One region of the Frigoribacterium sp. PhB107 genome, then DNA from elsewhere that is predicted to be linked to it. Evidence: predicted binding sites of a transcription regulator. Region 1 holds the regulator's gene; each other region holds the start of a gene.
The links. The regulator HrcA, encoded in region 1, represses chaperone genes, less so after heat shock. The targets are predictions, from matches to a motif close to TTNGCACTCGNNNNNNNCGAGTGCNAA.
Positions count from the first base shown of each region.

Region 2: the regulator HrcA is predicted to act here: its motif matches at 5,304-5,330, upstream of groES (co-chaperone GroES).
Region 3: the regulator HrcA is predicted to act here: its motif matches at 2,839-2,865, upstream of groL (chaperonin GroEL).

Region 1 is NZ_RJKU01000001.1:590,546-600,322, forward strand. It holds gene EDF18_RS02670 (PhoH family protein) at 1-829, opposite strand, end outside; gene EDF18_RS02675 (HIT domain-containing protein) at 819-1,223, opposite strand; gene EDF18_RS02680 (16S rRNA (uracil(1498)-N(3))-methyltransferase) at 1,321-2,070, opposite strand; gene dnaJ (molecular chaperone DnaJ) at 2,073-3,188, opposite strand; gene hrcA (heat-inducible transcriptional repressor HrcA) at 3,283-4,305, opposite strand; gene EDF18_RS16765 (DUF4870 domain-containing protein) at 4,561-5,070, shown strand; gene hemW (radical SAM family heme chaperone HemW) at 5,167-6,393, opposite strand; gene EDF18_RS02705 (DUF1990 family protein) at 6,396-7,148, opposite strand; gene lepA (translation elongation factor 4) at 7,152-9,005, opposite strand; gene EDF18_RS02715 (DUF4190 domain-containing protein) at 9,236-9,580, opposite strand; gene EDF18_RS02720 (pyridoxal phosphate-dependent aminotransferase) at 9,654-9,777, opposite strand, start outside.
Region 2 is NZ_RJKU01000002.1:450,173-459,949, reverse strand. It holds gene EDF18_RS10390 (ABC transporter ATP-binding protein) at 1-1,019, shown strand, start outside; gene EDF18_RS10385 (ABC transporter ATP-binding protein) at 1,037-1,798, shown strand; gene EDF18_RS10380 (ABC transporter substrate-binding protein) at 2,278-3,612, opposite strand; gene rarD (EamA family transporter RarD) at 3,721-4,761, opposite strand; gene groES (co-chaperone GroES) at 4,923-5,219, opposite strand; gene EDF18_RS10365 (SAM-dependent methyltransferase) at 5,361-6,548, shown strand; gene EDF18_RS16155 (hypothetical protein) at 6,636-7,640, opposite strand; gene EDF18_RS10355 (DUF4190 domain-containing protein) at 7,807-8,184, opposite strand; gene tsaD (tRNA (adenosine(37)-N6)-threonylcarbamoyltransferase complex transferase subunit TsaD) at 8,286-9,320, opposite strand; gene rimI (ribosomal protein S18-alanine N-acetyltransferase) at 9,383-9,777, opposite strand, start outside.
Region 3 is NZ_RJKU01000002.1:663,410-673,186, forward strand. It holds gene msrB (peptide-methionine (R)-S-oxide reductase MsrB) at 1-253, opposite strand, end outside; gene EDF18_RS11350 (DUF2332 domain-containing protein) at 411-1,373, shown strand; gene EDF18_RS11355 (DUF3263 domain-containing protein) at 1,465-1,758, shown strand; gene EDF18_RS11360 (LytR C-terminal domain-containing protein) at 1,785-2,375, shown strand; gene EDF18_RS11365 (cold-shock protein) at 2,568-2,771, shown strand; gene groL (chaperonin GroEL) at 2,906-4,525, shown strand; gene EDF18_RS11375 (HAMP domain-containing sensor histidine kinase) at 5,064-6,824, opposite strand; gene EDF18_RS11380 (response regulator transcription factor) at 6,892-7,584, opposite strand; gene EDF18_RS16360 (hypothetical protein) at 7,687-8,256, opposite strand; gene EDF18_RS11390 (DNA repair helicase XPB) at 8,253-9,777, opposite strand, start outside.

The DNA.
Region 1 (9,777 bases):
CGTCGCCGGTGACGACCATCCGCGAGCCGAACCCGAGGCGCGTGAGGAACATCTTCATCTGCTCGGGCGTCGTGTTCTGCGCCTCGTCGAGCACCACGAACGCGTCGTTCAGCGTCCGGCCGCGCATGTACGCCAGGGGCGCCACCTCGACGGTGCCGGCCGCCAGGAGCTTCGGCACGATCTCCGGGTCCATCATCTCGTTCAGGGCGTCGTAGAGCGGGCGCAGGTACGGGTCGATCTTGTCGGTCAGCGTGCCGGGCAGGAACCCGAGCCGCTCGCCGGCCTCGACGGCGGGGCGCGTGAGGATGATGCGCTGCACCTCGCGGCGCTGCAGGGCCTGGACGGCCTTCGCCATCGCCAGGTAGGTCTTGCCCGTGCCTGCGGGGCCGATGCCGAACGTGATCGTGTGCTGGTCGATGGCGTCGACGTACTGCTTCTGCCCGAGCGTCTTCGCGCGCACGGCCTTGCCGCGGCTCGAGACGATGGACTGGCCGAACACGTCGGACGGGGCCGCCGCGCCCGAGTCGAGCAGCTTCGCGGACGTCTCGACCTCGGCCGGCGCGAGGTCGTGGCCCCCGCGGACGAGCCCGACGAGCTCGTCGACGAGCACCCGGGCCCGGCTCACGGACGCGGTCGGCCCCTCGAGGGCGACCTCGTTGCCCCGGACGAGCACGCGCACGTCGGGGTACTGCTTCTCGACGGTGCGCAGCAGGCGGTCCTGGGGACCGAGCAGCTGGACCATGGCGACGCCGTCGACGGTGAGGTCGACACGCGTGGTGCCCTCGCCTGCGGGCTGAGGGTCGGTGGAGCGGGTCTCGCTAGTGGGCAAGGGAGCCTTCCTCGAGGGGGCCTGCGAGCACATGGGCGTGCACGTGGAACACGGTCTGGCCGGCGGAGGCGCCGGTGTTGAAGATCAGTCGGAAATCGCCCGTGCCGCCCGAGGCCGCCACGACCTCGTCGCCGAGGAGGGCCGGGTCGGAGGCGAGCGCCGAGGCCGTCGCCACGATCTGGGCGAGCAGCGCCGGGTCGGCGGCCGCGAGCTCGACGACGTCGCGGTGACGCGCGGTCTTGGGCACGACGAGCACGTGGAACGGCGCCTGGGGCGCGATGTCGCGGAAGGCGATCACCGAGTCGTCCTCGAAGACCACGTCGGCGGGGATCTCGCGCGAGATGATGCGGCTGAAGACCGACGCCTCGGTCGGTGCTGGCTCTGGCTCGGACATGCGTCCCATGGTAGTCGCGGCCGCCGACACGGCCCCCACCAGCGGCACGGCCCTCACCGCCGGCACGGCCCCACGGCCCCCACCGCCGGCCCGGCGCCTACCAGCGCCCGAGCCGCACGCTCAGGACCGCGAGGGCGGCGGGCCCCGCCGTCGACGTGCGCAGCACGGCGTCGCCGAGCCGCACCGGCACGGCCCCCGCGCTCGCGAGCAGCTCGAGCTCCGAGGGCGAGATGCCGCCCTCGGGGCCGACCACCACCAGGACCGACGACGGCGCGCCTCCCCCGCCCTCGACGACGACGTCGGAGAGTGCGCGCTCGGCGCTCGGCTCGAGCACGAGAACGAGCGTCGTGGCGTCCGTGGCGCGCGCCGCGACCTGCTTCGTCGACGACAGCTCGGAGACCACGGGAGCCCAGGGCCGGATCGCCTGCTTCGTCGCCTCCCGCGTGATGGAGCGCCACCGGGCGGTGCCCTTGGCCACCTTGGCGCCCTCCCAGCGCGAGACGCTGCGGGCGGCCGACCACGGCACGACCTCGTCGACGCCCAGCTCGGTGGCGGCCTGGGCGGCGAGCTCGTCGCGGTCGCCCTTGGCCAGCGCCTGGACGAGCACGAGCCGGGTCCCCGGCCGCTCGACCCGGGTCACCTCGGCGGCGACCAGCGTGAGCCGCGAGTCCGTCGCCTCGACGACCTCTCCGCGCACCGACGTGCCCCGCCCGTCGCCGAGCGCGAGCGACTCGCCGACACGGACCCGGCTGACCGTCACCGCGTGCCGCGCCTCCTGTCCCTCGACCACGACGGTGCTCCCGACGGACGCGTCCGTCAGGTCGTCGACCAGGTAGAAGTGGGCCACGATCAGAAGTGCAGGAACCGGTCGCGGAGCTTGCCGAACAGGCCCTGCTGGAACTGCGAGAGCTCGGGCGCCGCCGAGCGGCGTCCGGCCGCGAACTTCTCGATGAGCTCTCGCTCCTTGTGGCTGAGCTTGGTGGGCGTCACCACCTGCACGCCGATCTTGAGGTCGCCTCGACCTGTGCCGCGGAGCTTCGTGATGCCCCGGTCGCGGATCGTGATGACGTCGGCGCTCTGGGTGCCGGCCTTGAGCTCGATCTCGACCTCTCCGTCGAGCGCGTGCAGGGTGGTCTCGGTGCCCAGGATGGCGTCGGCCATCTGCACCTCGAGCGTCGCGAGCAGATCGTCGCCGTCGCGGCTGTAGATGTCGTGGTGGCGCACCTTGACCTCGAGGTAGAGGTCTCCGTTCGGGCCGCCGGCCTGGCCGACCTCGCCCTGGCTCGGCAGCTGCAGCCGGATGCCCGTGTCGACGCCCGCGGGGATGTCGATCGGGATCGTGCGGCGTGCGCGCACCCGGCCCTGGCCCTGGCAGGTGGGGCACGGGTTCGGGATGACGGTGCCGTAGCCGCGGCAGGTGCCGCAGGGGCTCGACGTCATGACGTTGCCGAGCAGCGACCGGACGGTCCGCTGGATCTGGCCGGAGCCGTGGCAGATGTCGCAGGTCTGGGGCGAGGTGCCGGGCGCGCAGCACGACCCGTTGCAGGTCTCGCAGAGCACGGCCGTGTCGACCTCGATGTCGCGGGTCGTGCCGAAGACGATCTCCTCGAGGTCGACCTCGAGGCGCAACAGGGCGTCCTGGCCGCGCTCGCGACGCGAACGCGGGCCCTGTCGCTGGCCCCCGCCTCCTCCGCCTCCGAAGAACGCGTCGAAGATGTCGCCGAAGCCCGCCGCGCCCCCGCCTCCGCCGCCGAACCCGGCCTGCGGGCCGAGGTCGTAGCGCTCGCGCTGCTGCGGGTCGCTCAGCACGTCGTAGGCGTGCGTGACGTCCTTGAAGCGCTCGGACGCCTCGGGGCTCGGGTTGACGTCGGGGTGCAGCTCGCGCGCGAGCCTGCGGTACGCCTTCTTGATCTCGTCCGGCGTCGCCGACCGGTCGACTCCGAGCACGTCGTAATGATCTGCCACTTGTTCTCGTCTGCCTCTGGTGTCTGGGGGTGGTCTCGTGGGGGCTGGTCAGGGGGCGCGGCGCGGTCGCGCAGGGCCGGGGAGGTGCGGCTCGTCAGCGCTCGGAGAGCAGCGACGACAGATAGCGGGCCACCGCACGCACGGCGGCCATGTTGGTCGAGTAGTCCATGCGCATCGGGCCGAGCACGCCGAGGCGCGCGACCTCGCTGCCCGTCGAGGTGTACCCGCTCGCGAGCACGGACGCCTGGGAGAGGCCGAAGGAGGCGTTCTCCCGCCCGATGCTCGCGGCGACGTCGACCGCGTCGAGCTGCATCTCGCCGAAGAGGCGCAGCAGGGCCACCTGCTGCTCGATCGCCTCGAGGACGGGGTAGAGGTCGCCGCTGAAGTCGTCGCCCGTGCGCACGAGGTTGGCCGCGCCGGCCATCACGAGGCGTTCCTGACGCCCGGCGGCGAGCTGCTCGACCAGGCTGGCGACGACGACGCCGACCACGACGGCCTGCTCAGGGCGGAAGCGGTCGTGCAGGTCGCCGAGCAGCGCGGCGGCCGCGCTCAGCTCGGTGCCGCCCACCGCCGCGTTGAGCGCCCCGCGGAGCTCAGCGAGGAACTCGTCGTCGACGACGACGGGCAGCTCGACGAGCCGCTGCTCGACCTGCCCCGTGTCGGTGATGAGCACGGTCATGACGCGCCGCTCGGCCAGGCTGACCAGCTCGACGTGCCGCACGCGCGCCCGCGAGAATGAGGGGTACTGCACCAGCGCGACCTGGTTCGTCAGCTGGGACAGGAGGCGGACCGTGCGGCCGAGGACCTCGTCGAGGTCGGCAGAGTCGCCGAGGAACGTCTCGATCGCCTGCCGCTGCGCGCTGCTCAGCGGACGCAGGTCGGCGAGGTGGTTGACGAAGAGACGGTAGCCCTTGTCGGTCGGCACCCGACCCGACGAGGTGTGCGGCGCCGCGATCAGCTCTTCTTCTTCGAGGAGCGCCATGTCGTTGCGGATCGTGGCGGCCGAGACGCCGAAGTGGTGACGCTCGACGATCGACTTCGAGCCCACGGGCTCGCGGGAGGCGACGTAGTCGTGCACGATGACGCGCAGCACCTCGAGACCACGTTCCGAGACCACGACGCACCTCCCTCTCGCACGGCCGGCGGCGGGGCACGTCACGACGACGACCCGAGCTCGCTGGCACTCGTCCTGCCAGACTGCCAATCCTACGTCACGCGGCCCGCGAGGCCTACTCGACCCGCACCTCCTGCCCTATGCTCGCCGTGACGCCCGCCGGACGACCTCGTCCGGCCGGGCGGCCAGCACCGACCACCCGCGATGCGCCCGTTCGCCTCGACCCGGTCGGGCCCACGACGACGAACAGGTGAGCAGATGACCGACACCCCTCCCTCCCAGCCGCACGACCCGCAGGGCTCCGGCTGGGGCCAGCAGCCCGGCCAGGGCCAGCCGGGTCAGGGCCAGCCCGGCTACGGGCAGCAGCCGGGTCAGCCCGGCCCGCAGCAGCCCGGCTACGGGCAGCAGCCCGGCTACGGCGCCCCGCAGCCTCCGCAGCCCCTGCGGCCCGAGGACGAGAAGCTCTGGGCCACGCTGATCCACGTCGGCGGCATCCTGCTCAGCTTCGTCGCGCCCCTGGTCGGCTACCTCGTGCTCAAGGACCGCGGCCCGTTCGTCCGCGAGCACAGCCGCGTCGCACTGAACTTCCAGATCACGATGGTCATCGCGTACGTCGTCGGAGGCGCCACGTCGTTCCTCGGCATCGGCGTGCTGATCACGCTCGCCGCGGCGATCGTCGTGATCGTCTTCGGGATCATCGCGGCCCTCGCCGCCAACCGCGGCGAGTACTACAAGTACCCGCTGAGCATCGAGTTCGTCAAGGCGTAGCCCGCCGGCACGCTCGTCGAGGCGCGTCTCCCGCTCGGGAGGCGCGCCTCGCGTCGTCCCGGCCGCGTCCAGCGTCGACTCGGGTCGCGTCGGCCCTCAGACCGGGAGCAGCCGACGGACCACGGCGTCGGCCATGAGCCGCCCCGTGCGCGTGAGGACGACCCGACCGGCCAGCGCCTCGCGCCCCTCGACCCAGCCGTCCGCGATGAGCCCCGCCACGGCCGCGCGGCCCTCGGGATCGAGGTCGGAGGTGGGCAGGCCCTCGCGCATCCGGACGGCGAGCAGCACCCGCTCGACCCGGCGCGTCTCCGCGTCGAGCGTCTCGCGGCCGGCCCCCGGCGACTCCCCCGCGGCCATGCGCTGGCCGTAGGCAGCCGGGTGCTTCACGTTCCACCAGCGGACCCCGCCGACGTGGCTGTGGGCGCCCGGGCCGACGCCCCACCAGTCGTGGCCTTGCCAGTACGACAGGTTGTGGCGCGAGCGGTGCTGCTCGTCGCGCGCCCAGTTGCTCACCTCGTACCAACCGTAGCCCGCGGCGGCGAGCCGGTCGTCGGCGAGCTCGTACATGTCGGCCGCGGTGTCGTCGTCGGGCTGGGCCACCTCGCCACGGCGGATCTGCCGAGCGAGCTTCGTGCCGTCCTCGACGATGAGCGAGTACGCGGACAGGTGGTCGGGCTCCTGCTCGAGGGCGACGTCGAGCGACCGGGACCAGTCGTCGATCGTCTCGCCGGGCGTGCCGTAGATGAGGTCGAGGCTGACGTCGAGCCCGGCGTCGCGCGCCCAGCGCACGACGAGGGGCACGCGCTCGGGGTCGTGCGTCCGCTCGAGGGTCGCGAGCACGCTCGGCACCGCGGACTGCATGCCGAAGCTGACGCGCGTGAAGCCGGCGGTCGCCAGCGCCTCGAGGTACTCGGCGTCGACCGAGTCGGGGTTCGCCTCCGTCGTCACCTCGGCGCCGTCGACCAGCCCCCAGGTGTCGACGACCGACGAGAGCATCGCGGCGAGGTCGGAGTGCGACAGCATCGTGGGCGTGCCGCCGCCGAAGAAGACGGTCGAGACGGGACGAGGAGGCAGCCCGGCGCCCCCGAGGACGCGACCGGCGAGGCGCACCTCGTCCACCGCCTCCTGCGCGTAGTCGTCACGTCGGGCCCCGCGCAGCTCGTCGCCCGTGTAGGTGTTGAAGTCGCAGTAGCCACAGCGCACCCGGCAGAAGGGCACGTGCAGGTACACGCCGAAGTTGCGGTCGGCGACGCCCTCGACCACCGAGGCCGGCAGCGAGCCGTCGACGGGGGCAGGGTCGCCGAGGGGAAGGGCTCCGGGCACCGTCAGTCGCCCGACCGGCGCGAGCCGGGCTCGCGGATCTCGTCGTCGTGAGCGGCCTCGGCGGCGGCCTCGAGGTCGACGTCGGCCTCGGCCGGGACGTCGGGCTCGCTCAGGCTGAGGGCGCGCAGGTAACGACGCGTGTACATCGCCTGCTGGCGGCGCATGAAGGGCTCGACGAGCTTCCAGCGCCAGGTGCTGGGGCGGGAGAACGAGCGGATCGACAGCCAGACGGAGCCGTCGTCGGTCTGGTCGACGACCCAGCTCTCCTCGCCGCTCTCCGGGTGGCCGTCGAGCGTGCCGTAGGCGAAGCCCTTGCGCCTCGGCTCGTCGACGACGTAGACGACCCGGACGGGTGCCTGCACGCTGCGGCCGTAGGCCGAGATGGACAGGGTCGCCGTCGTGCCCGCGGTGAGGAACGGCGTGCCGTCCGGCGCGAAGCGGGACTCGTCGCGGCCCTGCTCCCAGTGCGCCGGGTCCACGGGGACGCCGTCGTCGTCGAAGGTGACGGGGTGGTAGCCGCCCTCCTCGACGGGCGGCACCGAGTCGACGTGGACCTCGATGCCGCTGCGCTCCTGGATCTTCCAGGTCATCGTGGCGATCCACGCCGCCTCGAAGCGGGCGTCCCCGTGGCCGACCCTGGTGCGGTACTCGGCGGGGCGGAAGCCCTTGGGCGGGTACTGCATCAGGTCGGGCGCCTGCGTCGCCCCGACCTCGCCGTAGGTCGTGTGGGTCTCGGCGTGGGTCGAGCGGCGCATCGGCTACTTCTTCTCTTTCTTCGCCTCGGTGTCGCCGCTCAGGGCGGCGATGAACGCCTCCTGGGGCACCTCGACGCGACCGATGGTCTTCATGCGCTTCTTGCCCTCCTTCTGCTTCTCGAGCAGCTTGCGCTTGCGGCTGATGTCGCCGCCGTAGCACTTCGCGAGGACGTCCTTGCGCATGGCGCGGATACTCTCGCGCGCGATGATGCGGGCGCCGATCGCGGCCTGGATGGTGACCTCGAACTGCTGTCGAGGGATGAGCTCGCGGAGGCGACCGGTCATGAGGACCCCGTACGCGTAAGCCTTGTCGCGGTGGACGATCGCGCTGAACGCGTCGACCTGCTCGCCCTGGAGAAGGATGTCGACCTTGACCAGGTCGGCCTCCTGGTCGCCGGTGGGCTCGTAGTCGAGGCTCGCGTAGCCGGCCGTCTTCGACTTGAGGCTGTCGAAGAAGTCGAAGACGATCTCGCCGAGGGGCATCGCGTAGCGGATCTCGACCCGGTCCTCTCCGAGGTACTCCATGCCGAGCAGGGCGCCGCGGCGCTGCTGGCAGAGCTCCATGATGACGCCGACGTAGTCCTTCGGGGCGAGGATCGCCGCCTTGACCATCGGCTCGCTCACGCTGGCGATCTTGCCGCCGGGGAACTCGCTCGGGTTGGTGACGGTCACCGTCTGCTTGTCGTCGGTGGTGACCTCGTAGACGACGCTCGGCGCCGTGGTGATGAGGTCGAGGCCGAACTCGCGCTCGAGGCGCTCGGTGATGATCTCGAGGTGCAGCAGCCCGAGGAACCCGCAGCGGAACCCGAAGCCGAGCGCGACGCTGGTCTCGGGCTCGTAGACGAGGGCGGCGTCGGACAGCTTGAGCTTGTCGAGGGCCTCGCGCAGGTCGGGGTAGTCGCTGCCGTCGATCGGGTACAGGCCCGAGTAGACCATCGGGAGGGGCTCGACGTAGCCGGCCAGCGCCTCCGTCGCGGGCTTGGCCGAGGTCGTGACGGTGTCGCCGACCTTCGAGAGCCGCACGTCTTTCACACCGGTGATCAGGTAGCCGACCTCGCCGACCGAGAGGCCCTGGCTCGGCGTCGGCTCGGGGGACGAGACGCCGATCTCGAGGATCTCGTGCGTCGACTTCGTCGACATCATCTGCACCTTCTCGCGCGGGTGCAGGGTGCCGTCGATCATGCGGATGTAGGTGACGACGCCGCGGTAGCTGTCGTAGACGGAGTCGAAGATCATCGCGCGCGGCGAGGCGTCGAAGTCGCCTGTGGGCGACGGGATGCGGTCGACGACGCGGTCGAGCAGCTCGGTGACGCCGATGCCCGTCTTGCCGCTGACGCGCAGGACGTCGGCGGGGTCGCCCCCGATCAGGCTCGCGAGCTCGGCCGCGTACTTCTCCGGGTCGGCCGCCGGCAGGTCGATCTTGTTGAGGACCGGGATGATCTCGAGGTCGTTCTCGAGCGCCAGGTAGAGGTTCGCCAGCGTCTGGGCCTCGATGCCCTGCGCTGCGTCGACGAGGAGGATCGCGCCCTCGCACGCCGCGAGCGACCGGCTGACCTCGTAGCTGAAGTCGACGTGGCCGGGCGTGTCGATCATGTTGAGGGCGAAGGTCTGGCCGTCGCGCTCCCAGGGCATGCGCACGGCCTGGCTCTTGATCGTGATGCCGCGCTCGCGCTCAATGTCCATGCGGTCGAGGTACTGGGCGCGCATCGCCCGGTCTTCGACGACGCCGGTGATGCCCAGCATGCGATCGGCGAGCGTCGACTTGCCGTGGTCGATGTGCGCGATGATGCAGAAGTTGCGGATGTGCTCGGGCGCGGTCTTCGCCGGCTCGAGTGCACGGGTTGCTAGGGGGCTCACACGGTCCTCAGGGGGTGGCGGGCGGTTGTCGCCTCGATTCTCCCACGTCGCGCTCGGGAACCGTGTCGACAACTCCTGCGCTGTGCACTGCACCATCGCCGTGACTGCGCTGCCGGGGGCTCCCGGCACACCCGTCAGGAGTTGTCGACACGAGGCGCGGCCCCACCGAGCGGGCGGCAGCGGACGGGCAGGCGTCAACCGACGGGCAGGCGTCAGCTGACGAGCAGGCGTCAGCCGAAGTACTGGAACAGGCCGAGCAGGCCGATCGGGACCGCGGCCAGGAGCCCGACGACGAGGAGGACGACGCTGCCGAGCAGCATCACCCCCGACGAGATGATGCCGATCAGCGCCATCGTGCGGCCCTCGGGCTCGCGTCGGCGACCCAGGACGCCGAGGACGACGCCGACGATCGGCACGACGAAGGTGAAGCTCAGCGCCACCGACGCGATCCCGAGCACGAGGCTCGTGAGGCTCAGCGGCGAGTGCAGTCCGCCGGCCGCCGCGGGGGCGGCAGGAGCGGCAGGGGCCGCGGTGTGCGCGGCGACGGGCGGGGTGGTCGGTGCGGTGTTCGTCATGTCTCGAGCCTACGAAGGAGACGCAGCCCGCCTGAAGGGGGCAGACCCCCGGATCGAGGCGGGGGCGTCCCCGTCAGGCGCCGGGTGCGGGGAGGGCCCGGAGCCCGCGCTCGATCACTTCGGGAGCCGCGGCCAGGCAGATGCGGATCCAGCCCTCGCCGGACCGGCCGAAGGCGCTGCCCGGCGCGACGGCGACC
Region 2 (9,777 bases), on a different contig from region 1:
AGCCCGACTCGATCCTCACCGTCGACAACGTCGTGCGTCGCTTCGGCGGCATGACGGCCGTCGACGTGCAGCACGTCGAGGTGCAGCGCGGCGCCATCACCGCGCTGATCGGCCCGAACGGCGCCGGCAAGACGACCTTCTTCAACCTGCTCACCGGGTTCGACAAGGCGTCGTCGGCACCGACCACGTTCAAGCGCGGGGCCGACACGGCCAAGTGGGTCTTCGACGGCAAGCCCATGGGCAACGTCGGCGCGGCCAAGGTCGCGCGGGCCGGCATGGTGCGCACGTTCCAGCTGACGAAGGCGCTCTCGCGCCTCACCGTCATGCAGAACATGCTGCTCGGCGCCCGCGACCAGCCCGGCGAGAACTTCTTCGTCGGCATCGTGCCGCCGCTCTGGCGGGCACGTGAGCGCGAGATCACGATCAAGGCCGAGGACCTGCTGCACCGCTTCAAGCTGCACGAGAAGAAGGACGACTACGCGGGCAGCCTCTCCGGCGGCCAGCGCAAGCTGCTCGAGATGGCCCGCGCCCTGATGAGCGACCCCGAGATGATCATGCTCGACGAGCCGATGGCCGGCGTGAACCCGGCCCTGACGCAGTCGCTGCTCGGCCACATCCAGAGCCTGCGCGACGAGGGCACCACGGTGCTCTTCGTCGAGCACGACATGCACATGGTGCGGCACATCTCGGACTGGGTCATCGTCATGGCCGAGGGCAAGGTCGTGGCCGAGGGTCCGGCCGACACCGTCATGGACGACCAGGCCGTCATCGACGCCTACCTCGGCGCGCACCACGACACCGACCTCGGCGACGACTCGCTGCTGACGGACGCGGTGCTCGAGGAGCTCGAGCAGGAGGTGGCGGCCGAGGACGCGGCCCGCGAGGGCGACGCGACGGGCGCCTCCTCGTCGACCGGCTCAGGCGGCACGCCGGGGCGCGACCTGCCCGGCTCCCCCGACCCGTCGACCCCGGCGGCCACGAACGCGGCCGCCGACCAGCAGAGCGGAGACAAGCGATGAGCGCCTCGACGACCGAGATGCACCCCGGCACCGAGAAGTTCGCCGGCATCGAGCCGATCATGAACGCCAGCGACCTCACGGCGGGCTACCTGCCCGGGGTGAACATCCTCAACGGGTGCGACCTGGTCTGCTACCCCGGCGAGCTGATCGGCATCATCGGCCCGAACGGCGCCGGCAAGTCGACGCTGCTCAAGGCCCTGTTCGGCCTCGTCAAGATCCACTCGGGCAGCGTCACGCTCGGCGGCGAGGACATCACGAACCTCAAGGCCAACAAGCTCGTGCAGGCCGGCGTCGGCTTCGTGCCGCAGACGAACAACGTGTTCCCCTCGCTCACCATCGAGGAGAACCTGCAGATGGGGATGTTCCTCCGCCCCAAGCTGTTCGCCGAGCGGCTCGAGTACATCTACGACCTGTTCCCCGTGCTCGGCGACCGCCGCGGCCAGCGTGCCGGGTCGCTCTCGGGCGGTGAGCGCCAGTCGGTCGCGATGGCCCGCGCGCTGATGATGGACCCCAAGGTACTGCTGCTCGACGAGCCGTCGGCCGGCCTCTCGCCGGTGCGCCAGGACGAGACCTTCATCCGCACCCGCCGCATCAACAAGGCCGGCGTCTCGGTCATCATGGTCGAGCAGAACGCCCGCCGCTGCCTGCAGATCTGCGACCGCGGCTACGTGCTCGACCAGGGCCGCAACGCCTACTCGGGCACCGGACGCGAGCTGGCCGACGACCCCAAGGTGATCGAGCTCTACCTCGGCACCCTGGCCAAGGACATGGACTCTTGACCCTGACCTGAGCACCTTCGAAGGCCCCGCACGATCGCGTGCGGGGCCTTCGTCGTGCGTGGGGGCGGTGTGGAGGCGGGTGGGCCGGGGACGGGACCTGATGCGCCCGTGCCGCGGCGCGCCTCCTTCGCTGCACGGCGCTGCTGGTTGCTCGAGCATCGGCACCAAAGCGAGACAGATCTTCTGAGCCAGTCCCGTTGATGCTGACTCCGCAGGGTCCAGCAGCTCAGATCACACTCAAATTACGGGCCTGCAAGGCAGAGACGAGGTGCGGGGCGGCCCCGAGGAGGCGCACGAGACCCGGGCGCACCACGCATCGTCCAGGACCCCCGCGGCACCCCGGCACGCCGGCGTGCCGGCACGCCGGCACGCCGGCACATCATGGACACGGTGACGCCGCCGGGCACGCACAGCCCCTGGGCACGCAGAGAGGCCCCGGTGCCGCAGCACCGGGGCCTCTCCGTCAGGCAGGGGCCGTGTTACTCGACCTGGCCCTCGACCGCCGTCTGGTAGACGGGGACGTTGTTGTCGTCGAACTTGTAGATGCCGATGAAGGCGCTCGACGGGTCGTTCTGGTCGTCGAACGCACCGATGCCCGAGGGGCCGGTGTAGTGGATGTCGTCGCCGGCCTCGATGGCCGTGACGCACTCCGCGAAGGTGGTGCACTCGGTGCCCTCGTCAGCACCGGACACCGCGGCCATGTTGGCCTGGATGGTGCCCGAGTCCGTGCCCCCGCCCTTCACCGCGGCGAGCGCGGCGAGGATGACGGCGTCGTAGGACTCCTGTGCGTACGAGTAGTCGGCCAGGGCCGAGCCCGCGGTGCGCTGGTAGTACTCGGCGAAGCGCGACTGCAGGTCGGTCGACGGGAACGCACCGGGGATGGTGCCCTGGGCGCCGGCGAGGGTGCCCGGGTCGAAGTCCTCGCTGTAGTCGGCCGTGTTGCCGTCCGACATGTAGACCGTGCTGATGTCGGCGCCCTGCGAGATGAGCTCGGGGACGATCGACTTGGTCTCGTCGAAGGCGAGGATGACGATCGCGTCGGGGTTCGTGGCCAGCGCGGCCGTCACCTCGGACGAGAACGTGGTCTGGCCGGGGGGGAACTCCTGGCCCTCGCCGGACGCGCCGTAGACGACGGTGCCGCCCGAGGCCTCGATCGACTCCTGGACGGAGTCGCGCAGGCCGGTGCCGTAGGTGTCGTTGAAGACGAGGAACGCGACGTTGGCACGGCCGTCGTTGACGATCTGCGTGCCGAGCGCGCTGCCCTGGACCGAGTCCGGCGGAGCGGTGCGGAAGTAGTACGACGAGTAGCCGCTGAGCGAGGTCGCCGTGTTGGCGGGCGAGATCTCGACGATGCAGGCGGCGGTGAGCTGGTCGATGACGTTGAGCGTGACGCTCGACGACTCGGCGCCGATCGCGACCGGCACCTTCGCGTCGATCAGCTGCGTCGCTGCGGCGCTCGAGACGGTGAGGTCGTTGCTGTCGCCGGAGTCGGTCGCGGGGTCGATCGTGACGTCCTGGCCGAGCACGCCGCCGGCGGCGTTGATGTCCTCGACGGCGAGGCCGACGCCGGCCTCGGCGGGCGGGGCCAGGTAGGCGAGCGTTCCCGTGTTCGGCAGGATGGTGCCGATGCGGAGGGCGTCCTGGCCGGGGCTGCTGGGCGCCTCGCAGGAGGCCGCGGGGTCGGCCTTGGTCGTCGACGACGCGGACGACGAGGGGTCGTCGGTCGAGGAAGAAGTGGTGGAACAGGCTGCGAGCAGAACGGAGGCGGCTCCTGCGAGCGCCAGGGCCCTCAGCCCTTTGGTGGATCGGATCATCCGTGGTCCCTTTCATGAAGCGCGTACAGCCGGACCGACACTAGGTGGACGGTCCCCGCGATTGAGAAGAAACTAGGGGCGGAATGTTTCCTGCGTGTGTTCTCCCGGTCACCCTGCCGTTTCGTTAGCAATTCGTGACATCGACTCAGCACCTGCCGCGCGGTCGCCCGCAGGGCCGGCGTCACGTCCGCCGGCAGGGTCGGGAGCCAGTGCCGCAGCACGGTCGGCCTCGCGGCCTCGGGCGCGGCTCCTCCGGCTCGTCACGACCATGTCGGTCGTGAGCACTACCAGCGCGACCCACACGATGGCGAACCCGATCCACCGGCTCGTCGGCATCTCCTCGCGCAGCAGCACGACCCCGACGACGAACTGCAGCACGGGCGCGAGGTACTGCGTCAGCCCGATGGTCGCCAGCGGCAACCGACGTGCGGCGGCGGCGAAGAGCAGGAGCGGCACTGCCGTCACGATCCCCGAGCTGATCACCGTCAGCGTGTGCACCAGGCTGACGGAGCCGAACACGACGCCCCCGCCGATGCCCGTGACGGCCAGCACGACGAGCGCGACCGCCGCGAACGGCGCGACCGCCATCGTCTCGAGGGTCAGCCCGCTGACGGCGTCGACCTTGCCGCCCATCTGCTTCTTCACGAGCCCGTAGGCCCCGAACGAGAAGGCCATGATCAGCGACGGCCACGGCACCCCGCCCGTGCCCACCGTGATGACGACGACGGCCACGGCGCTCAGGCCGATCGCGACCCACTGCACCGGCCGGAGGCGCTCGCGCAGCACAAGCACCGCGAGCAGCACCGTGACGATCGGGTTGATGAAGTAGCCGAGGGCAGCCTCGACCACGTGCCCGGCCAGGGTCGCGACGATGAAGGTCGTCCAGTTGACGACGATGAGAACGCCCGCCAGCGCCATGGTGCCGACGACGCGACCCTGGCGCAGCAGGGCGAGGAACGCCGGGAACCCGCGGGTGACGGCGAGCAGCACGACGCAGAAGGCGAGGGAGAACAGGATGCGCCACGAGACGATCTCGAACGGCCCCGAGGGCGACATGAGCAGGAAGAAAACCGGCAGCACGCCCCAGAGGCCGTACGCGCTGACGGCGTAGGCGAGGCCGCCCGACGAGGAGGTGCGGGTGCGGGTCACGAGAGCGCTCTGCGGTTCACGGGACGACTCTAGGGCGGGCCGCCGTCGTCGGACACGGCCACTCCTGCCACGCTGGCTCGCTCCGCTGCCGTTCCCGGCCGGGGACGACGAAGGCCCCCGCCTTGGCGGGGGCCTCCGGGTGGAGCAGGTGCGTCGTCTGCCTAGCGGACGATGACGGCGAGGACGTCGCGCGCCGAGAGGACGAGGTAGTCCTCGCCAGCGTACTTGACCTCGGTGCCGCCGTACTTGCTGTAGATGACCTTGTCGCCGACGGCGACGTCGAGCGGCACGCGGTTGCCGTTGTCGTCGATGCGACCCGGTCCGACCGCCACGACCTCGCCCTCCTGGGGCTTCTCCTTGGCGGTGTCGGGGATCACGAGGCCGGAAGCCGTGGTCTGCTCGGCTTCGACCTGCTGGATGACGATGCGATCTTCGAGCGGCTTGATGGAGACCGACACGGTTGACCTCTGCTTTCTCGGAACTTCGTAGAACGTGGGCTGGCACTTGCCACGTGCGAGTGCCAGAACAACTGTAGAGCCGAACTGGCACTCGGTCAATCCGAGTGCCAGAGTCGGTCGGCGATGGGCGAGACTGGTGCCATGGACACTGCTGAGCTCCTCGACGTGCTCTCGCCCGAGGGGCTCCGACTGCTCGACTCGCTCCCGCCGTGGAGCGCGTCCGACGACGTCGTCGGCGCCGTCGCGGCGCTCCGCCGGCAGGGCCACTCGCCCTCCCTGGTCGCGGCCGTGCTGAGCCAGTCCCGGCTCCGGGCCAAGGCCGTCACGAAGTTCGGCGACTTCGCCAGCCGCATGCTCTTCACCGAGGCCGGTCTCGAGCAGGCCACGCGCCTCCCCGTCGCCGCCCGCCACGCCGGCCGCTACCGGGCCGCCGGGCTCGGCAGCGTCGCCGACCTCGGCTGCGGCATCGGCGGCGACGCGCTCGCGCTGGCCGCCCTCGAGCTCGACGTGCTGGCGGTCGACCGCGACGAGGTCACCGCGGCCGTCGCCTCCTACAACCTCGCGCCCTGGGCTTCGTCGCGCGTCGTCCAGGGCGACGCCGCGACGGTCGACGTCGGCGACGTCGAGGGCGTGTTCCTCGACCCGGCGCGCCGCACGGCCGGCCACGCCGCGACGAGGCGGCTGGCCGACCCGGCCGACTGGTCGCCCTCGCTCGACGTCGCGTTCGGCTGGGCCGAGCGCCTGCCCACCGGGGTCAAGCTCGGCCCCGGCGTCGACCGCGAGCTGCTGCCCGCCGACGCCGAGTGCCAGTGGATCTCGGTCGACCGCGAGGTGGTCGAGGTCGGCGTCTGGTTCGGGCCGCTCGCCCGCCCCGGCGTGGGCAGGGCCGCGCTCGTCGTGGGAGCGCACGGCACGGCCGAGCTGACCGCGCCCGCCGACTCCGACGACGTCGAGGTCGGCGAGCTCGGCGAGTACCTCTACGAGCCCGACGGAGCCGTCATCCGCGCCCGGCTGATCGGCGACCTGGCTCGGCGGCTCGGTGCCCGCACGCTCAGCCGGGACATCGCGTGGCTCACCTCCGACGAGGCGGTCGAGACGCCGTTCGCCCAGGTGTTCCGCGTCGTCGAGACGTTCCCGCTCGACGAGAAGACCCTGAAGCGCGAGCTGCGCACCCGGGGCATCGGCCGGCTCGAGATCAAGAAGCGCGGCGTCGACGTCGACCCCGCGGCGTTCCGCAAGCGGCTGTCGCTGCAGGGCACGCACGCCGCGACCCTGGTGCTGACCCGGGTGGCCGGTCGCCACACCGCGCTGCTCTGCGAGCGCGTCTGACGACTTGCCGCCCACGTGGCCGGTCGTCCTGACGGCCCGCCGCCCGGACGACCTGCCCCTCTGACGACCTGCCCCCGGAGGCGCGGGTCAGGACTGCCCGTACCCGCCGTCGAACGTGCCGGACGACCCGCCGGGCATGCTCGCGAAGAAGACGATCAGCCCGATCCAGATGACCACCGCGAGGGCGATGCCCGCGTAGCCGACGATGAGGCCCGGCAGCCAGAGCTTGCGCGACTGCCGCTCACGCCGGCCGGCGATGTGGCCGAGCACGACCGCCGCGATCGAGAACACGACACCGCCGCCGAAGGTGACGATGACCCCGAGGAACCCGACGATCGACGCGACGAGCGACAGGATGCTGAGGACGCTCGAGGGCTTCGTGGCACCCGCCGAGGCGTAGGGCGAGTACGCCGCGCCGTACGGCTGCTGCGGGGCGCCGTACGGCTGCTGCGGGGCGCCGTACGGCTGCTGCGGGGCGCCGTACTGCTGCGGCGGCGCTCCGTAGGGCTGCTGCGGGGGCACGCCGTACTGCTGCTGAGTCGCGCCGTACTGCTGCTGCGCGGGAGCACCGTACTGCTGCGGGGGCACGCCGTACTGCTGCTGCTGCGGGCCGCCGTAGGGCTGCTGCCCCTGCTGGCCCGGCTGGCCGTAGACGGGCCGAGGCGGAGCCTGCGGCGCACCGTACGGAGCCGACGCCGGAGGCTGCGGCGCACCATACGGAGCCGACGCCGGAGGCTGCGGCGCACCATACGGAGCCGACACCGGAGGCTGCGGCGCACCATACGGAGCCGACACCGGAGCCTGCGGCGCACCATACGGAGCCGACGCCGGAGCCTGCGGCGCACCATACGGAGCCGACGCCGGAGGCTGCGGCGGGGACGACGCGGCGCCCGGTGCGACGAACGGGTGGTGCGAGGGCTGGGGCGCGGGCGGCTGCGAGGCGGCGCCGGGGAAGGCGGTGGGCGGCAGCGGCGGCGACGAAGCGGGTCGGTCGTGGTCGCCCGACGAGGCAGATGCGTGCTCGCCCGACGGGGCGGGCGCGGGAGACGAGCCGGGTGCCGGCTGCTCGGTGTTCGGGTCGTCGGTGGCCATGAGGAGCCTTTCGCGTGCGGGGCTGCTGCGGACGAGTCGTGCGGTCGGCACGCTCAGGATGCGGGAACGGGGCCCGCGCCGGTGAGCGCGGACCCCGTCATGCTATCCACCGAGTCGAGGAGGACGGCTGGTCACCTCGGCGGCGGGCTGGCGACCCGCACGGTGGCTAGTAGTTGCTGTACTCGCCAAAGCCTTCCGCGGAGCCGACGGCGAAGATGAAGACGAAGAAGACGATCGCGAGGATGATGCCCAGCGCGATCGCGGCGTAGCCGAGGATCGTGCCCCACAGCGCCATGCTGCGGCCCTCTTCGCCGGTCTTCTTGATCTGGCTCAGCGAGATGTGGCCGACGACGATGGCGCCGATGCTGGCGATGCCCGTGAAGAAGCCGGCGATGCCGAGGATCAGGGCGACGAGGGCGAGCGAGTTTCGCTGGGCCGGGGCGCCGTAGCCGCCGTTCGGCGCCGGGGGCGCCTGGTACGGGTTCTGCTGGTAGGCGTCCTGCTGGTAGGGCTGGCCCTGGGGGGCCGGGTTCTGGTCGGTCATGTCCGGGGTCTCCTTGGTCGTGAGGCCCCCACCTTAGCGTGGGGGGCCAGCGGCGGCTCGGCAGCGCACGGGGGCTGTGGACGGCCTAGGCGCGGTGCGCGTCAGACCTGGACGACCGTCACCGGCAGCGTGGAGTCCGCCCCGAAGTCGAGCGGCGACGGCGCCCGCCCCCGGGAGACGAGCTGTGCGCCGAGGGCCGCGATCATGGCGCCGTTGTCGGTGCAGAGCGACAGGGGCGGCACGCGCAGCTCCACTCCGGCTGCCGCGCAGCGCTCCTCCGCGAGCTGCCGCACCCGGGCGTTGGCGACGACTCCCCCGCCGAGCAGCAGGCGCGGCACGCCGAGCTCGGCGCACGCGTCGAGCGCCTTCGTGAGCAGGACGTCGGCGACCGCCTCTCGGAAGCTGGCCGCCACGTCGGCGACCGGCACCTCCTGCCCCTCGTCGCGGCGGCGCTCGACCCACCGGGCGACGGCGGTCTTGAGCCCCGAGAACGAGAAGTCCCAGCGGTGGGCCGCCCTGTCCTTCGGCAGGGTGAGGCCCCGGGGGAACCGGATCGCGGCCGGGTCTCCCCCGACGGCGACGCGGTCGATGTGCGGCCCGCCCGGGTAGGGCAGGCCGAGCAGACGGGCGACCTTGTCGAAGGCCTCGCCCGCCGCGTCGTCGATGGTCTCGCCGAGCAGCTCGACGTCGTCGACGAGGTCGCGCACGTGCAGCAACGAGGTGTGGCCGCCCGAGACGAGCAGGGCGACGGTCGGCAGCTCGAGGTCGCTGCCGTCGTCGCGCAGCACGTCGGCGCCGACGTGCCCGACGAGGTGGTTCACGGCGTAGAGGGGCTTGCCGGTGGCCAGCGCGAGCGCCTTGGCCGCGCCGACCCCGACCATGAGGGCGCCGGCCAGCCCGGGGCCGCTCGTGACGGCGATCGCGTCGACCTCGTCGAGCGTCAGCCCGGCCTCGGCGAGCGCCCCGCGCAGGGCGGGCTCCATCGCGTCGAGGTGGGCGCGGGCGGCGACCTCCGGCACGACGCCGCCGTAGCGGGCGTGCTCGTCCATCGACGACGAGATGACGTTGGCGAGCAGCTCGGTGCCGCGCACGATGCCGACCCCGGTCTCGTCGCAGCTGGTCTCGATGCCGAGCACGACGGGGCCACGGCCCACGTCGGCGACCCGGACGGCGCCGGTCGAGGAGGCGGTGGTCTCGGTCACGACAGGGGCCCGCTCTCGCTCGTCTCGGGCACGACGACCGCGGGCGCCGTCGAGGGCACCGCCGTGGGCACCGCCGTGGGCTCCGTCACGGGCTCCGTCACGGGCCCCGCCGGCTCGGTCGTCGTCGCCGGCACCCGCAGCCGCATGACCACCGCGTCGACGGCGTCGGGCATGTAGTAGCGGGGGCGCACGGCGATCGCCTCGAAGCCGAGCGACTCGTAGAGGCTCTGCGCCCCGGGGTTGTCGGCACGCACCTCGAGGAACACCTCGCGGACGCCCCGGCGCCGGGCCTCCGCGATCATCTGGCCCATCAGCGCGCGTCCGAGCCCCGAACGCCGAGCCTCGGGCAGCACGGCGATGGTCTGGACGTCGGCGTCGGGGGCGCCGGGCA
Region 3 (9,777 bases), on a different contig from region 1:
CCTCGATCAGCTGGACGGCCTCCGGGTCGACCGACTCGTAGAAGCTCGGCCAGCCGCAGCCGCTGTCGAACTTGGTGCCGCTCTTGAAGAGCTCGGCGCCGCAGGCGGCGCAGGCGTAGACGCCGGCACGGCTCTCGTCGAGCAGCTCGCCCGTCCACGGCCGCTCGGTGGCCGCCTGGCGGAGCACCTGGTAGGCCTGGGGGTCGAGCTCACGACGCCACTCTTCGTCGGACTTCTCGACCTGGTACGACACGGGCTCGTTCGCCATGGTGCACTCCTCTGCGTCAGGGGGGACTCGCAGGCGTCGGGGCCTGCTCGTCGGGGACTCTCCATTGAACACCGCGCCGCCGACGCCCATTCCGCGCCGCCGCCTCCTCGGGGCTGCCTCCCAGGGGTGCGAGACTCGGCCGGTGACCTCGCCGCCGACCCTCTCCGACCGCTTCGCCGCCTACGCGGACGCCGTCCTGCTCGAGGGCTCGCCGGCCTGGGCGTCCGCGGCCCGGGGCGTCGCCGCGGACGCCGAGGTGCTCGCGCTGGTCGAGCGAGCCGAGGAGGCGCGGCGCCAGCCGGTGCTCGTGCTCGCCGTCGCGAGGTGGCTGGGTGCGCCCCCCGGCCCCTGGCCTGAGCTGCGGCGCTGGCTGCTCGACCACCCCGACCGGTTCCTCGACGAGCTCGGCCGGCGGCTCACGCAGACCAACGACGTGCGGCGCACCAGCCCCGTGTCGCTCGCCCTCGCCCGGGTGGAGGGGCCGGTGGCCCTGCTCGAGGTCGGCGCCTCGGCCGGCCTCGGCCTGCTGCCCGACCGCTACGGGCACCGCGCGGACGACGTCCGCTGGGGCGCCCCGGACAGCCCCGTCCAGCTCGAGGTCGTCGTGCACGGCGACCTCGGCGAGGTTCGGCTGCCCGAGGTCGTCTGGCGCGCGGGACTCGACCTCGACCCGCTCGACGTGCGTTCCGCCGAGGACGTGGGCTGGCTCGAGGCGCTGCTCCCGCCCGGGGCGACGGGCCGGGCCGCCCTGCTGGGGCAGGCTGTCTCGGTGGCCGCCGACGCGCCTCCTCGGGTCGAGCGGGGCGACGCCCTCGACGACCTCGTGCGGCTCGCGGCCGAGGCTCCCCGGGACGCGACGCTCGTCGTCGTCTCGACCGGCACGCTCGTCTACCTGCCCGGACGCCGTCGGCAGGAGTTCGTCGACCTCGTGCGCGGCCTGGGTGCGCGGTGGATCTCGTACGAGCGGCGGGGCCTGCTGCACGACGTGCCGGTCGTCCTGCCCGACGGGGTGCCCCAGGACGAGTCCTTCGCCGTGCTCGCCCTCGACGGGCGTGCGCTGGCGGTGGGTGACGCCCACGGCACCCGCCTGTGGACGACCGGCTGACGGCTGTGGGCGGACCGGCCGAACCGCCCTGCGCCTCCGCGGCTGCTCCGCCGCCCGCCCCTAAGCTGGCCGGGACCGAGAGGGCGGGGCAGTGAGCGACGAGGGCAGCGGCAGCGGGGACGTGCGCACGAGCGCGCTGTCCGAGCGCGACCGTGCCCTGCTCGACTTCGAGCAGCGTGCCCCTTCCTCGTCCGGACAGAAGGAGGCGGCGGTGCGGCGCGAGCTCGGCCTCACGACCGCGCGCTATCAGCAGATGCTCGGCTCCCTCCTCGACAGACCTGCTGCACTTGCCTACTCGCCCATGCTCGTGGGGAGGCTCCTGCGACTGCGCGAGGAGCGCTCGCGGGCGAGGGCCGCCCGCTCGTTCGGGCCGACCGACCGCTGACCCACACGGAAGACCGACACCACACCATGGCGAAACACCCCCGCGACCGATTCGACGAGGTGCCCGGCGACCTGCACAGGGTCGGGGCCCACCGAGCCGTGGCACGGCGAGGTCGCGGCTGGGTCGTCTTCGCGTGGTGCGCCCTCGCGGTCGGCGTCCTCGTCGGCGCGGGCGTCGTGTACCTCGGCGTCGCGAACGACAGCTTCCAGTTCGTCTCTCCGACCTCCGACGAGACGGCCGAGGCCGGGTCGGAGACGCCGGCCGACGACGCGACGGACGGGACTGCCGCCCCCACGACGCCGGCCGAGACCGTCGCCCCCGCCGACCCGGCGTCCGTCGACCCCGACGTCACCACGATCACCGTGCTCAACGGCACGACGACGAGCGGGCTCGCGAGCAGCGCGTCGCTGGCGCTCGCCGAGACCGGCTGGACCGTGGCCGGCCAGGGCAACGCCGACGGCACCGTGCCCTCGACGATCGTCTACTACGCCGACGCGGCCGACGAGGCCGTGGCCCGCGGCGTGGCCCGCGACCTCGGCGCGACCACGGTCGAGCTGAGCGACGCGTTCCCCGACTCGTCGGTGACCGCGGTGCTGGGGGCGGACTACGCGCCCTGAGGCGCGCCTCCTCGTTGCCTTCCCGTTGCGGCCGTGTTGCCGCCTGGTTGCGGAACGTGTGAATTCGTCACTTCTGACGGGTTAACCCGGCGCCCGGGCCTTCTGCGGGCCTGCGTGCCCTGGCTAGCATCTGGTCCCGGCACTGGCACCACCGCACGCGCCGCACCAGAGCACAGCAAGGGGAACGACACCATGGCACAGGGCACCGTCAAGTGGTTCAACGCGGAGAAGGGCTACGGCTTCATCACCGTGACGGACGGCGGACAGGACGTCTTCGTCCACTACTCCGCCATCGACATGAACGGCTACAAGGTCCTCGAGGAGGGCCAGGCGGTCGTCTTCGAGGTCGGCACGGGCGACAAGGGGCCGCAGGCGGAGAGCGTCCGCCTGGCCTGACCCCTGCCGGGCGTCATGAGGTGCGGGGCTCACTTGCACTCCATAGGTGAGAGTGCCAGAATCGTCCCTGGCACTCGCCGTTGGTGAGTGCCAATGCTTCTGCTTCATGACGTCCGGGAGGGACGAGGAAACACATGGCTAAGATCATTGCTTTTGACGAAAAGGCCCGTCGTGGCCTCGAGCGCGGCCTGAACATCCTGGCCGACGCGGTGAAGGTCACGCTCGGCCCGCGCGGCCGCAACGTCGTGCTCGAGAAGAAGTGGGGCGCCCCCACCATCACGAACGACGGCGTCTCCATCGCCAAGGAGATCGAGCTCGACGACCCGTTCGAGAAGATCGGTGCCGAGCTCGTCAAGGAGGTCGCCAAGAAGACGGACGACGTCGCTGGCGACGGCACGACCACCGCCACCGTGCTCGCCCAGGCGCTCGTCCGTGAGGGCCTCCGCAACGTCGCCGCAGGCGCCGACCCCATCTCGCTGAAGCGCGGCATCGAGAAGGCCGCCGCCGCCGTCTCGGCCCAGCTCCTCGCCGACGCGAAGGACATCGAGACCAAGGAGCAGATCGCGGCCACGGCCTCGATCTCCGCCGCCGACCCCACCATCGGCGCGCTCATCGCCGAGGCCATCGACAAGGTCGGCAAGGAGGGCGTCGTCACCGTCGAGGAGTCGAACACCTTCGGCACCGAGCTCGAGCTGACCGAGGGCATGCGCTTCGACAAGGGCTACCTGTCGCAGTACTTCGTGACCGACCCCGAGCGCCAGGAGGCTGTCTTCGAGGACGCCTACGTGCTCATCGTCAACTCGAAGATCTCGAACATCAAGGACCTCCTCCCCGTGGTCGACAAGGTGATCCAGAGCGGCAAGCAGCTGCTCATCATCGCCGAGGACGTCGACGGCGAGGCGCTGGCGACCCTGGTCGTCAACAAGATCCGCGGCATCTTCAAGTCGGTCGCCGTCAAGGCCCCGGGCTTCGGCGACCGTCGCAAGGCCCAGCTGCAGGACATCGCCATCCTCACCGGTGGCCAGGTCATCGCGGAAGAGGTCGGCCTCAAGCTCGAGAACGCGACCCTCGACCTGCTCGGCCGTGCTCGCAAGGTCGTCATCACCAAGGACGAGACGACCATCGTCGAGGGCGCCGGCGACCCCGAGCAGATCGCGGGCCGCGTCCGTCAGATCCGCTCCGAGATCGAGGCGACCGACAGCGACTACGACCGCGAGAAGCTCCAGGAGCGCCTCGCCAAGCTCGCCGGCGGCGTCGCCGTCATCAAGGCCGGCGCGGCCACGGAGGTCGAGCTCAAGGAGCGCAAGCACCGCATCGAGGACGCCGTCCGCAACGCGAAGGCAGCCGTCGAGGAGGGCATCGTCGCCGGTGGTGGCGTCGCCCTCATCCAGGCCGGCAAGACCGCTCTCGCCGAGCTGCACCTCGAGGGCGACGAGGCGACCGGCGCGAACATCGTGCGTGTCGCCATCGACGCTCCGCTGAAGCAGATCGCCTTCAACGCGGGCATGGAGCCCGGCGTCGTCGCCGACAAGGTCCGCAGCCTGCCCGTCGGACACGGCCTCGACGCCGCGACCGGCGAGTACGTCGACATGATCGCCGCCGGCATCATCGACCCGGCCAAGGTGACCCGCTCTGCCCTGCAGAACGCCGCCTCCATCGCTGGTCTGTTCCTGACCACCGAGGCCGTCGTCGCCGACAAGCCCGAGCGCAACCCGGCCCCGGCCGGCGACCCCTCGGGCGGCATGGACTTCTAGTCCGCGACCGCACCAGTCACACCGCAAGGGCGGCTCTCCTCCGGGGGAGCCGCCCTTCGGCGTTGCCGTGCGTGCGGACGCTCTTCCGCAGATGCCGACCGAGAGGTGTCTTCGCGCGTCCGGACAACGGGAGAAGCCGTTCTTGTGAGCGTGCAGGTCGGCTTCTGCGGGGACTCGGCTGTGCGCGTGTGCGCGGAAGCCGCAAAACCCGACTGCAGCGTGCTCGGAGGCGCCGCGGTACCCGGCTTTCCCGGTACAGCAGGCTCGCCGGTCGGCATTTGCGGAGTCCCCGAAATTTGAGAGTGATCCGCGTGCGGCGTCGGTCTCCGTGCAGGAGGCGCGGCGCCGGTCAGGCGGATGGCTCGCGGATCACGGGTGGGCGCGTGCGCAGAGAAGGGCCGCGGCTGCGCCGCACCGCTCTGAGAGGCGTGGGACCGCAAAGCGAGAGTGATCCGTGCGGCGCAGGCCTCGGTGAACGGCCTCTGCGGCGTTCGGACGACGGATCACGCGCAAATTTCGGGTACGACCCCGGCAGCGACTAGGAGGCGGGCGTCGTGGGCGGCTGGTCGGCGGCAGGGGCGGCCGTCGTGGCAACTCCAGCAGCACCGCCCGCGCCCGCGACCTCGGGGAACAGCGGCAGTGCGACCCGGAAGGTCGCACCGCCTCCGGGGGTGTCGAACACGTCGACGCTGCCGCCGTGCGCGGACACGATGCCGGAGACGATGGCCAGGCCGAGGCCCGAGCCGCCCGTGTCGCGGGTGCGCGACGAGTCGGCACGCCAGAAGCGCTGGAAGATCTTCTCCCGGATCTGCGGCGGGATGCCCTCGCCGTGGTCGACGATGTCGATCGTCGCGACGCCGCGGCCCGGGTCGGACTGCACGGCGAGCTCGATCGGGCTGTCGTGCTCCGTGAAGCGCATCGCGTTGCCCATCAGGTTCGTGATCACCTGGCGCAGCTTGTTCTCCTCGCCGAGCACCACGGCCGGCGCCTGCGGGCCGTGGCCGGACAGGTCGCCCGTCTGCCCGTCGTCCACGGGATCGCCCGCCCTGACGGCACGGGCCCGCAGGCCACGGAGGCGCGCGAGGGTGGCACCCGCGAACGAGATCGCCCCCGTCGACCCGGGCGGCACGGCTGCGGCGTCGTCCGGCGCGGCAGGGAGGGCGGCGACCGGTGCCTCATCCGCAGCGTCGCCGACGACCGGGTCGTGCACGACCACGGCGATGTCGCGGTCCGGGTTGGACGCCATCGTGTCGAGGGCCGAGTCGCGGGCGATGGCGACCAGGTCGACCGGGCCGAGCTCCAGCGGCTTCGACTCGTCGAGACGGGCGAGCGCGAGGAGGTCCTGCACGAGGACGCCCATCCGGATCGCCTCCTTCTCGATGCGGTCCATGGCCTGGGCGACGTCCTCCGGCTTGGTCAGCGCGCCCATCCGGTAGAGCTCGGCGTAGCCGCGCAGGCTGACGAGCGGGGTGCGGAGCTCGTGGCTGGCGTCGCCGACGAAGCGCCGCATCTGGTCGATGGTCCGTGACCGGTCGTCGAAGGCCGAGTCGATCCTGCTCAGCATCGTGTTGAGCGAGCGGTTCAGCCTGCCGACCTCGGTGTTGGGCGTCGTCGAGTCGAGCCGCTGGCTGAAGTCGCCGTCGGCGAAGCGGGCGGCCGTGGCCTCGACGTCGCGCAGGGGAGTGAAGGTCGACGTGACGAGCAGTCGGGTCAGGGCGGCGCCGAGCACGATGACCGAGACGCCGAAGCCCAGGAAGATGCCGCTGAAGCGCCCGATGACGGCGTTGGTGCTGGCGAGGTTGGTGCCGGTGACGATCGTGGCGTCGATCTGCTCGACGACGCCGGTCGTCTGGTCGCGCTGCGTCAGGGTCTTGTCGAACGCGTAGATGCGCCACTGCTGGTCGTGGTCGGAGTTGTAGACGCTCATCGGCTCGGCCGTGGTGCCGGCCTTCGGGAGGTCGACAGCCGAGAGATCGGGCCCGGTGCCGCCCTGCAGCTCGTCGGCGTTGTCGCAGATGCGCGTGCCGTCCTCACGGAAGAGCGCGACGAAGCTGCTGCTCGTCGCCCCGAAGGTGACGGTGCACGACTGGGCGTTCGTCGCGCTCGGCGAGGCACCCGTGAAGCTCTCGGCCGCCGACTTGAGCGACAGGTCGACCTGGCCGTAGAGGTACGTGCTGAGCACCGTCATGGTGCCGAGGCCCGCCACGAGCAGACCGAGGGTCACCAAGGTGACCGTGATCCCGGTGATCTTGGTGCGGATGGAGATCTCGTTCCACCACTGCGACAGGCGTTCGTGCATGAGAAGCGAAGATACCGGTGGCGCCTGGGAGCCGAGGCTCCCGGGCGCCACCGGTGATCGTTCCGCGTCAGGCCTTGGCGGCCTTGAGCATGTAGCCGAAGCCGCGCTTCGTCTGGATGATCGGCTCGGCCGAGAACTGGTCGAGCTTGCGGCGCAGGTACGAGATGTAGCTCTCGACGATCCCGGCGTCGCCGTTGAAATCGTACTCCCACACGTGGTCGAGGATCTGGGCCTTCGACAGCACGCGGTTGGGGTTCAGCATGAGGTAGCGGAGCAGCTTGAACTCGGTGGGGCTGAGCTCGATCGCGGTCTCGCCGATGGTGACCTCATGGGTGTCCTGGTCCATGGTGAGCTCGCCGGCGCGGATGATCGCGTCCTCGTCCTCGTTCATGGTGCGGCGGAGGATCGCCTTGATCCGGGCGACGATCTCGTCGAGGCTGAACGGCTTCGTCACGTAGTCGTCGCCGCCGACGGTGAGGCCCGTGATCTTGTCCTCGGTGTCGTCCTTCGCCGTGAGGAACAGGATCGGCGACGTGTAGCCCGACGAGCGGAGGCGCTTGGTGACGCCGAACCCGTTCATGTCGGGGAGCATCACGTCGAGGATGATCAGGTCGGGCTCTTCTTCGAGGACCGCGGAGATCGCCTGCGCGCCGTTGCCGACCGCTCGCACGGCGAAGCCGGCGAACCGGAGGCTGGTGGTCAGCAGGTCGCGGATGTTGGGCTCGTCATCGACGATGAGAATCTTGGGGCCGTCGCTCATGGCCCCAGTATCTGTCCGCGCCCTCGGTGTTCCCTGTGAGTCGTGAGTGCGCCGACCGCGTGCGAGCAGCGAGCGCGCCGTCAGCGAGCCGTCAGCCGGCCGTCAGCGCCCCGCGTCGTCCCACTCGGTGTTCGGCACGAGCGCGATGCGCGTCGTGAACTCGAGCAGCTCGTCCGGGACCGCGAGCGTGAAGGCGACGCCGTCGCGCTGCTCGAGCACGGCCGTGTAGCCGGAGGCGCGGGCGATCTCCCATCCCGGGAACCGCTCGACCGGGGCCGTGACGACCCGCGCCTCCTCGGCGTCGTCCAGCTCGCCGAGCGCGCTGAGGCCCGCGTAGAGGTGGTCGACGACGGGGGAGCCCGCGAGCAGGTCGCTGCGCTCGAGGACCTCGGGGTCGCGGGTCCACGTCACGACGCTCAAGCTCGCGCCGGCGTGCAGGCCGCCCTGCACCTCGTACGTGCGCTCGACTGCGACGACGACCGTGTCGTCCCACGGCGCGGTGCGCGAGCGCTGGCCCCGGTACTCGACGGCCTCGTGGTCGAGGGAGGCGACCAGCGGCCCGAAGGCCGCCCACGGCGACTGGTCGGCCAGGAACACTCGGCGCAGGCCGTCGCGCCAGAGCTCGTCGTCGCCGAGGGGGACGTCGCCGGGCCCGAGGTCGGGCGCGCTCACGCGGCCAGCACCGGGGAGTCGAGGATCGTGTAGCTGTAGCCCTGCTCGGCCAGGAACCGCTGGCGGTTCTGCGCGAAGTCCTGGTCGACCGTGTCGCGGCTGACGAGCGTGTAGAACGACGCGGGCAGGCCCGACTTCTTCGGCCGCAGCAGGCGCCCGAGCCGCTGCGCTTCTTCTTGCCGCGAGCCGAACGAGCCGCTGACCTGGACCGCGACCGTCGCCTCCGGCAGGTCGACCGAGAAGTTGGCCACCTTCGAGACGACCAGCACCTTGATCTCGCCCGAGCGGAAGGCCTGGAACAGGCGCTCGCGCTCGTCGATCGGCGTCGCGCCCGTCAGGGTCGGGGCGTCGAGGACCTCGGCGAGCTGGTCGAGCTGGTCGAGGTACTGGCCGATCACGAGGATCTGCTCGCCCTCGTGCCGCTCGACGAGGTGCTTGACCACGTCGAGCTTGGCCGGCGCCGTCGCGGCGAGTCGGTAGCGCTCGTCGTCGGGGGCGGCCGCGTACTCGAGCCTGTCCTGCTGCGGCAGGTCGACCCGGACCTCGAAGCAGCTCGCGGGCGAGATGTAGCCCTGCGCCTCGATCTCCTTCCAGGGAGCGTCGAAGCGCTTGGGCCCGATCAGGCTGAACACGTCGCCCTCGCGGCCGTCCTCGCGCACGAGGGTGGCGGTGAGGCCGAGGCGGCGGCGCGCCTGCAGCTCGGCCGTCAGCTTGAAGACGGGGGCAGGCAGGAGGTGCACCTCGTCGTAGACGACGAGGCCCCAGTCGAGGGCGTCCAGCAGCGACAGGTGCGTGTACTTGCCTGCTCGGCGGGCGGTGAGGATCTGGTAGGTCGCGATCGTGACCGGCTTGACCTCCTTGACGGAGCCCGAGTACTCGCCGATCTCGTCCTCGGTCAGCGAGGTGCGCTTCAGCAGCTCGTCGCGCCACTGCCGTGCGCTCACCGTGTTCGTGACGAGGATCAGCGTGGTCGTGCCGGCGGCGGCCATCGCCCCGGCGCCCACGAGCGTCTTGCCGGCGCCGCAGGGCAGCACCACCACGCCCGAGCCGCCCGAGAAGAACTCGTCGATCGCCTGCTGCTGGTAGCCGCGCAGCTGCCAGTCGGTCTGGTCGAGCTCGATGGCGTGCGGGGTGCCGGGCGTGTAGCCGGCGTGGTCCTCGGCGGGCCAGCCGAGCTTGACCAGCTGCTGCTTGATCTCGCCGCGAGCCCAGGGGAGCAGCTCCCACACCGTGTCGCTCCGGCGGATGCCGAGCAGCTCGCCGATCTTCTTGACGCGCGTGACCTCGCGCAGCACGGCGTCGTCGGTGCCGCGCAGCACGAGCGTCTCGCCGTCGCGCTCGATCACGATCCGCCCGTAGCGGGCCACCGTCTCGGCCACGTCGACCGTGACGCTCTGCGGCACGGGGAACTTGCTGTACTTCTCGAGCGTGCCGAGCATGTCGTCGGCGGTGTGGCCCGCCGCGCGCGCGTTCCAGAGGCCGAGGCGCGTGATGCGGTACGTGTGCACGTGCTCGGGGGCG